2 regions of the Proteiniborus sp. DW1 genome follow, and region 2 is predicted to be linked to the other one. Evidence: riboswitches for the same ligand, from Rfam matches in the RefSeq annotation. Region 2 holds a riboswitch; the other holds the start of a gene.
What was found. Region 2 has a riboswitch for thiamine pyrophosphate ahead of thiM (hydroxyethylthiazole kinase). Riboswitches for the same ligand answer to the same signal wherever they lie in the genome.
Positions count from the first base shown of each region.

Region 1: it holds a riboswitch for thiamine pyrophosphate, as region 2 does, so the genes downstream of both, thiT (energy-coupled thiamine transporter ThiT) here and thiM (hydroxyethylthiazole kinase) in region 2, are expected to answer to the same signal.

Region 1 covers NZ_FMDO01000038.1:15,581-19,790, reverse strand. Annotated here, with positions in the region: gene rsgA (ribosome small subunit-dependent GTPase A) at 1-836, shown strand, start outside; gene rpe (ribulose-phosphate 3-epimerase) at 839-1,486, shown strand; TPP riboswitch at 1,530-1,632, shown strand; gene thiT (energy-coupled thiamine transporter ThiT) at 1,718-2,287, shown strand; gene DW1_RS09610 (thiamine diphosphokinase) at 2,301-2,927, shown strand; gene DW1_RS09605 (hypothetical protein) at 3,022-3,210, shown strand; gene rpmB (50S ribosomal protein L28) at 3,277-3,468, opposite strand; gene DW1_RS09595 (Asp23/Gls24 family envelope stress response protein) at 3,699-4,055, shown strand; gene DW1_RS09590 (DAK2 domain-containing protein) at 4,101-4,210, shown strand, end outside.
Region 2 covers NZ_FMDO01000056.1:48,703-52,912, reverse strand. Annotated here, with positions in the region: gene DW1_RS13710 (DUF4418 family protein) at 1-213, shown strand, start outside; gene DW1_RS13705 (ABC transporter permease) at 216-1,421, shown strand; gene DW1_RS13700 (ABC transporter ATP-binding protein) at 1,445-2,116, shown strand; TPP riboswitch at 2,458-2,556, shown strand; gene thiM (hydroxyethylthiazole kinase) at 2,744-3,580, shown strand; gene DW1_RS13690 (thiamine phosphate synthase) at 3,767-4,210, shown strand, end outside.

The DNA of each region.
Region 1 (4,210 bases), on a different contig from region 2:
ATTACGTAAAAGTAGAGAATAAAGTCTATGAGTGTAGAGCTAGGGGGCTTTTTAGAAAGAATAAAACCATTCCTCTTACTGGAGATAGAGTTTTAATTAGAGTTAACGAAGAGGACAATACAGGCTATGTAGAACAAATATTAGATAGAATTACTGAACTAAAAAGACCTCCAGTTTCAAATGTAAATCAAGCTATAATAGTGTTTGCTGCGCAAAAACCAGAGCCTAATTTATGGCTTCTAGATAGATTTTTGCTTCTAGCATCATATCAGGAACTAGATGTGATAATATGCATAAATAAATATGATTTGGATACCGATGGAAAAGCAGATGAGATTTATAATATTTATCATAATGCAGGGTATAAAATAGTGAAAACTAGCTGTGAAACTAAGCAAGGTATCGATGAAATAAAGGATTTACTTAAAGATAAAATAACTGTATTTGCAGGACCATCTGGAGTAGGTAAATCTACACTATTAAACAACATCCAATCAAACTTAAAGCTGCAAACTGGCGATATTAGTCACAAGACTAGTAGAGGAAAACACACTACAAGACATGTTGAGCTTATAGAGTTAGATTTAGGTGGTTGGGTTGTAGATACTCCTGGATTTAGCACTTTAGATATTGATTTCTTAAATGAAAAAGAGCTTCAGTATTATTTTATTGAAATATTCGACAAAAGCAATTCCTGCAGGTTTTCAGGGTGCTCACATCATAAAGAGCCTGGTTGTGCAGTGAAAGAAGCAGTAGACAATGGTGAGATAAGTAAATTAAGATATGAGAATTACTTAAGTATGCTACAGGAAATAAAAGATATTAGGAGGTACTAACTATGATTAAAATAGCTCCTTCTATTTTATCAGCAGATTTTAGTAAATTAGAAGAACAAATTAAATTAGTTGAAGAAGGCGGAGCAGATTTTATTCACCTTGATGTGATGGATGGTCATTTTGTACCCAATATTACATTTGGTGCACCAGTAATAAAAATGCTTAGAAAGGTTACTAAAGTGCCTTTTGATGTGCATTTGATGATAGAAAAACCTGATCAGTATATAAAAGACTTTGTAGATGCAGGTGCAGACATAATTACTGTTCATCAAGAAGCTTGTGTTCATCTTCATAGAACAGTACAATATATAAAGAGTTTTGGAATAAAAGCTGGGGTTGCTTTAAATCCATCTACTTCACTTGAAAGTATTAGATATATTCTTGATGAAATAGACATGGTACTGATAATGACTGTTAATCCTGGATTTGGTGGCCAGTTTTTTATCAGTCAGATGAAAGATAAAATAATTGATTTAAAAAAAATGATAGAAGATAGTAAATTGAATATTGATATACAAGTTGATGGTGGAATCAAACTAGATAATATTAAAGAAATAGAATCATATGGAGCTAATATATTTGTTGCAGGTTCTGCAATATTCAATAGTGAAGATATAGTTAATATTACTAAGAAATTTAAAAGTATTTAGCTTTACAACGCTTACAATATTTGCTATAATGTAAGCGAACAGGAATAATCACTAGGGGAGCATTAATGCTGAGAGGAGGCAATTTAGCTTCGACCCTTAAACCTGATCTAGTTAATACTAGCGTAGGGAAGTGTTTATTTTATATTATCCATTACCTATATTTATGTAGTGGTAACTTAATAGACACAGTCCCTCCCTAGTCAATATTAAAAACATAAGGGAGGTTTTTTTATGATTTTAGTTGCAAAAAAAGAAAAGGTAAGATTTATGGCCGAGGGTGGTATCATGATAGCTCTAGCTACCATACTTAGTATGTTTAAAATTTATGAAGCACCCTTTGGAGGCTCAGTAACAGCAGGTAGTATGATACCCATAATACTTATAGGCATAAGATGGGGGACTTTACCAGGTCTTTTAGTAGGAGTAGTATATGGATTACTACAAGCAGTTTTAGAACCTTATATTGTTCATCCAATTCAATTTCTTTTAGATTACCCTATAGCTTTTGGATTACTAGGGCTAAGTGGATTTTATAAGAATATAAAGAGCATAAAGATAGGTAGCAAAACCTTAGAATATGTTGGAGTAATATTGGGAATTTTCATAGCCATACTCGGAAGATTTATTAGTCATGTGTTAGCAGGAGTTGTATTCTTTTCAGAAAATGCTGGAGATATTAACTCATGGTTATATTCTTTGGGTTATAATGGAAGCTATTTAGCATTAGAATTAATAATATCAGTTATAATTATTATCCTGCTATGGAAACCTATAAAAACCTATAATAAAGAGATTAGATAAAGAGAGTGATTAAATGAAGGTGCTAATAGTATCAAATGGGGATTTAAAAGATATTGATTTAGCTAAGTATTATCATGATGCAGACATGGTTATTTGTGCAGATGGAGGAGCCAGACACTTATATAATGAAGATCTAATGCCAGATATCATTGTAGGAGATTTGGATTCAATTGATAATAAAACATTTGAGGATTTTCAGGAGCAAGGAGTGCAATTTATTAAGTATCCAAGTCATAAGGATAAAACAGATACAGAATTAGCTATAGAGTATGCAATAGATTATGGTGCAAATGATATTGTGTTTCTTGGTGTTACAGGGAGCCGTTTAGACCACTCCCTGGCAAATATTCTAATTTTATATAGACTAGCTAACCAAAATATCAATGCAAGCATTATTGATAGCCATAATGAAGTATTTATTACAAAAGACATGTTTAAGATAGATAATAAACCTGACCATTTTGTTTCAGTGATACCTTTGACTGATTCAAAGGTTACGTTAAAAGGCTTTAAATACGATACTCATTCAGTAGACTTTAAACTTGGTACTACATTAGGAGTAAGTAATGAGGTTAAGGATAAGGAAGCTTTAATAAAAGTTGAATCGGGAATTTGTCTTGTTATAAGATCAAGGGATTAACAAGGAGAGAGCCAGCAATGCTGGCTCTTTTTGTAACACTTCATTTAGAAATTGAATAATATATAATACTAGTAGCCTTATAAGGGGTGTCTATATGAGAAGATATAGAAGATATAGTTTTAAGAAGCATTTTATTGATGGTAGTATAAAAAAATTATTAGGAATGGTTTTGGGTATTTTAGGAGTTATTATAATAATACAAGTAGTACCTATAAAAGCATGGATATTTGCATTGGGCTTACTTTTTATTTGTTTAGGTTGGTTTCTATATAAAATTAATTAGATATGAATATTTGAAAATAGAGATACAAAAAATCAGACAGGCTTCCATTGCACTGGAAGCCATCTATTATAATGCTCTTTCAACATTACCTGATCTGATACATCTTGTACATACGTAAATTCTCTTTGGAGTTCCATTAACCATAGCTCTTATTCTACGTACATTTGGAGACCAAGTTCTATTACTTTTCTTATTTGAGAAAGTTACTAAGTGACCTGACACTTTTCCCTTACCACATACCTCGCAGAACCTTGCCATAAAAACACCTCCTTAAACCTCTAGGTTTGCTAATAAATCCTTGTTTACTATACATTCTAAAATCAACATATACTATTGTATCATACCCTAGGTATTTTTTGCAATATAAAGATATTTTTATCCCTATTTTAATTATTATTTATTCTTAAGTTGAAGATAATACAAATATAATGTAAAATAAGACTATAAAATCCTTTATCCACTTTTCAATTTAAAAAGGAGGACTGTAAATGGCAGGTAAATTGACCAATATATATGGCTCAATAAATATCGATGAAAGTGTTTTAGAGACCATTGCTGGATTAGCAGCTACAGAGAGTTATGGTCTTGTTGGAATGTCTAGTAGAAACGCTACTGATGGTTTAGTGGAGTTATTAAAAAAAGATCATGTAAAAAAAGGCGTGAAGGTATATACAGATGGTGATAAAGTTATTGTCGATCTATTTGTGGTAGTTCAGTTTGGTACAAAGATTTCTGTGGTTGCAGACAACATCATAGATAAAGTAAAATACAATATCGAAAGTATGACTGGTTTAAAAGTCCAAAAAGTAAATATAAATGTACAGGGAGTAAGAGTACAAAAGTAGGCTAAGGAGGTACTAATATTGAAAATTCAATATATAGATGGAAATATGCTCAAAAAACTATTTTTTGGAGCTGCTAACTGTCTTGAAAATAATAAAGAAGCTGTCAATGCATTAAATGTCTTTCCTGTTCCTGACGGAGATACTGGTACAAATAT
Region 2 (4,210 bases):
AGAATTGGACTAAGTATTGCAGCTGCATTAAATGGAGTGCTAGCTTTTTTGATTCCAAAGACATTGATTGGTGTTTGTAAAAAAGCAGGTATGATGTGCTTAATAGGAACACTTCCAGCATTAACGATACTTAGTGGTTTAGTGATTGCTATGGGTGTATTAAATACATTTTATCTCTATAGATTAAGTAAAAAGGATTTGATGAGTGTATGATATTGAAGCCTTTAACAACTTTTAAATTATCAATAAACAACTTAAAACAAAAGCCATTCAGAACGGTTTGTCTTTTGGCTGTAGTTGCAATACTAACATCAGTTTTTTTTGGAGGATCAATTCTTGCTGCTAGTCTAGAAAATGGGCTCTATAGCTTACAAAGTAGACTTGGAGCAGATATCATGGTTGTACCTGAAGGAAATGACTCTAATGTTGAGGATATTTTATTAAAAGCGGAACCAAGCAATTTTTATTTCAGTGCAGATATTGCTGAGGAAATTGAAAAGATAGAGGGGGTCGATAAGGTTACAACTCAATTTTATATGACACCTCTTTCTTCTGCATGTTGTTCTTCAGTAATTCCTATAATTGCTTTTGATCCAGAGACGGATTTTTTAATACAGCCATGGATTACTAAGGTGTATAATAACCCAATTAAGGATGGTGAGATGATAATAGGTAGTGCTGTCTTGCCCCTTGTGGATAACACTTTAATGTTTTTTAATAAGTATTATCCTATTATTGCAAATCTTAAAAGGACAGGAACAGGACTTGATGGATCTGTTTATGTGACCAAGGATACAATGAAGCAATTAATTATAGATGCTAAAGAAGTAGGTGTTAGTATTTCTACTGATGAAAATGTAGGAGAATCTGTTTCAGCTATATTTATCAAGATTGCCCCAGCTTATGATAGTAGGTTAATTGCAAGGGAGATTAAACAAAAAGTATCTAATGTAGATACTATTATATCTCAACATATAGTATCAAATATAGGTGATAGCTTGAGAAGCTTAGAATCATATATCCATTTAATTACTGCAGTTATTTGGGTATTAGGGATACTAGTTATTTTAATTGTATTCTCTGTAACTTTGAATGAGAGGAAGAAAGAATTTGCCATTCTTAGGATACTAGGTGCTACTAGAAAAAAGCTTGTAGAAGTTGTTTTAACAGAGTCAGTCTTAGTGAGTATTGTTGGAGGGATTATAGGGCTCATACTAACCTCTTTGATTATATTCCCTTTTAGTGATTTAATTAGTAGCAAATTACAACTGCCTTATTTACAGCCACAGAATAGTAGTATTTTAGCTATTATAGCATTGAGTTTAATATTATCTGTTTTAGTTGGGCTTTTAGCTTCTATCCATGGAGCGCTTAAGATTAGCAAAGCTGAAACCTATCTTACAATGAGAGAGGGTGAATAGTCATGGTACTGACAATAAAAAATTTGACAAAGAAATATATGCGGGGAAGTACAAGTTTTTCTGCAGTAGATAATGTTAGCCTATCAATAGACAAGGAAGAGTTTGTTAGTATTATTGGACGCTCAGGAAGTGGAAAAAGTACATTGCTAAATATGATTGCAGGACTAATAAAACCAACCTCAGGCAGCATTAATGTTGATGGACAGGATATTTTAGCTCTAAGCGATAAAAGTATCTCACTATATCGGAATTCAAAAATTGGGTATGTGCCACAAGGAAATACTGCTTTAGGAAATTTAACAGTACTTGATAATGTTCGCCTTCCGTTTTATTTATATAAAAATGAGGGTGACCCTACATCAAAAGCACTAAGTTTACTAGAACAATTGGGAATTTCTCATTTATCTGAGATGTTTCCGAAACATCTATCTGGTGGAGAGTTACGTAGAGTTTTTATAGCAAGGGCTTTGATTAACGACCCTGTTATGTTAATTGCAGATGAACCTACAAGCGACTTAGATGTTAAAACTACGATAGAGATTATGGAACTGTTTTCTGAGATTGCAAAAAAAGGAGTATCTATTTTATTGGTAACACATGAGCTAGATACAATAAAATATGGGAATTCTGTGTATATAATGGAGGAAGGTAAACTTACAAGAGGCGATTCGGCATTACTTGCATCAAATTTTTAAATAATCATTTCGAAAAAATTGTCTCTGAACGTAAAAAAACAAACTATGAGAAAGCAAAGTTGTATCCTAAGGAATTATTAAATCCAGCTTCTAGATCTATAGTCCTTAATTAAGCCGTTACCGACTGTAAGACTGAGTTTAACGACGCTACTGAGTCCATAAAGGAATTTACTTATGACAATGGATATTTGGCGTGTTATGAATACATTAAAATGAGTTGAAAGTTTGCTTAGATTTTCTGGCAAAAATCGTAACTGTAAAAGAGACTTAACCTCGAAAGGATTAAGTCTCTTTAATTTAGATGGGACTTGACACAAAAGGTTATAAGTGATACCGTATAAATGAAATTGTGGGGGGACTCATTTGAGTTGAGAAGGTAAAACCTGACCCTTTGAACCTGTCAGTTAATACTGGTGTAGGGAAGCAATTTATTATCAATAATATTATTATTATAATTATTATATTATAGTTATTATATTATGTTAATAAGTGCTTTCCTTACCAATGGAGAGCACTTTTTTTTTTATTAAAAACTGAACATGTTGAGGGAGAACTCATATGAATTGGGAAGATAAAATCTGAGGCTTAGCGGTAGTGTGATAATATCAATAAAGGGGAGAGTATTAAATGATTAAAAAAAAGGACATTCAAAACAGTATGATTCAGACAATTGAAACTGTAAGAAGAACAAATCCGCTGGTAGGGTCCATTACAAATACGGTAACAATTAATTTTGTCGCTAACGCGCAGCTTGCTGTGGGAGGATCAGCTGCTATGGTTTACTTACCTGATGAGGGTGAATTTATAGCGAAGGCTGGTGAAGCCACTTATATAAATGTTGGTACACTTCTACCGGTTTATGAGCAGACTTTACCTTATACTACAAAAGTATTGCATGAAGCTGGGAAGCCATGGGTACTGGATCCGGTAGCAGTAGGTATTGGTTCCCTTAGAACTCAGCTGTTAAGGCAGTTAAAAGAGTACAAGCCTACTGTAATCAGAGGAAATGCTTCGGAAATTCTAGCATTGGCTGGTTTATGGGGATTAGATGGTGGTACAGACCTATCCAATGTTCGTGGTGTTGATTCTACAGATTCGGTAAGCGCTGCAAAGATTGCGGCTGTTGAGCTAGCCAAGTGGACAGGTGGAGCTGTTGCTGTGTCAGGTAAAACGGACTTAATAACCGATGGTTCCGTTATAGTCTTTTCTCATGGAGGGTCTCATTTTATGGAGAAAATAACTGGGGCAGGTTGTTCATTGGGTGGAGTTATAGCAGTATATGCAACTGCTGCATCGCCGTTTATTGCGGCACTTACTGGTACTGCGGTGTTCAATTTAGCGGGAAGCCGAGCTGAAAAAAATGTGGACGGGCCCGGAAGTTTTCAGATTCATTTTCTCGACGAACTGTATAAAGCAAGTGCAGAGGACATTGCTAACAATCCATTTGAAATTGAGGAGGTTTAATCTACAAACGCTCTAATTGTTGTTGCTATAGCACCTTTCGATATAGGTGAATAATATGTAATTAGAATAGCAGAAATCATATAATAAGTCTCGTGATTCGGATTTACCTTATCATACAATTTTATGCTTACAAAAGTGGGAGACAAGTAGGAAGAAGAGTCTACGATAACTAGGGAGGGAAGAATAATGTGCATCAGAAAAAAATTAGATATATCAGCATATTTGGTTGTGGGTCCTGAGAATACGAAAGGTCGACCTGTTGCGACAATCATTAAGGATGCGGTTGAAGCCGGATTTACATGTGTACAAATCCGTTCGAAGATTGCCACTGCTCAGGAAATGATTGAATTTACCCGTCAAGCCTCGGAGGTAATTGCTCATGCTGGTAAATCTGAAGAGGTAACCTTGCTGGTAGATGACCGTTTGGACGTTATTTTGGCGGCGAGAAAACAGGGGATAAGGGTTGATGGAATCCATGTTGGACAAGCAGATATTCCAGTGGAAGTTTGTCGAGAATACTTAGGCGAAGATTCAATTATTGGTTTATCAGCTAGAACTCATGAAATATTTGAGTATATTAGGACAGTGGATGTTTCTCTGATTGACTATTTAGGCGTCGGACCTTTGCAT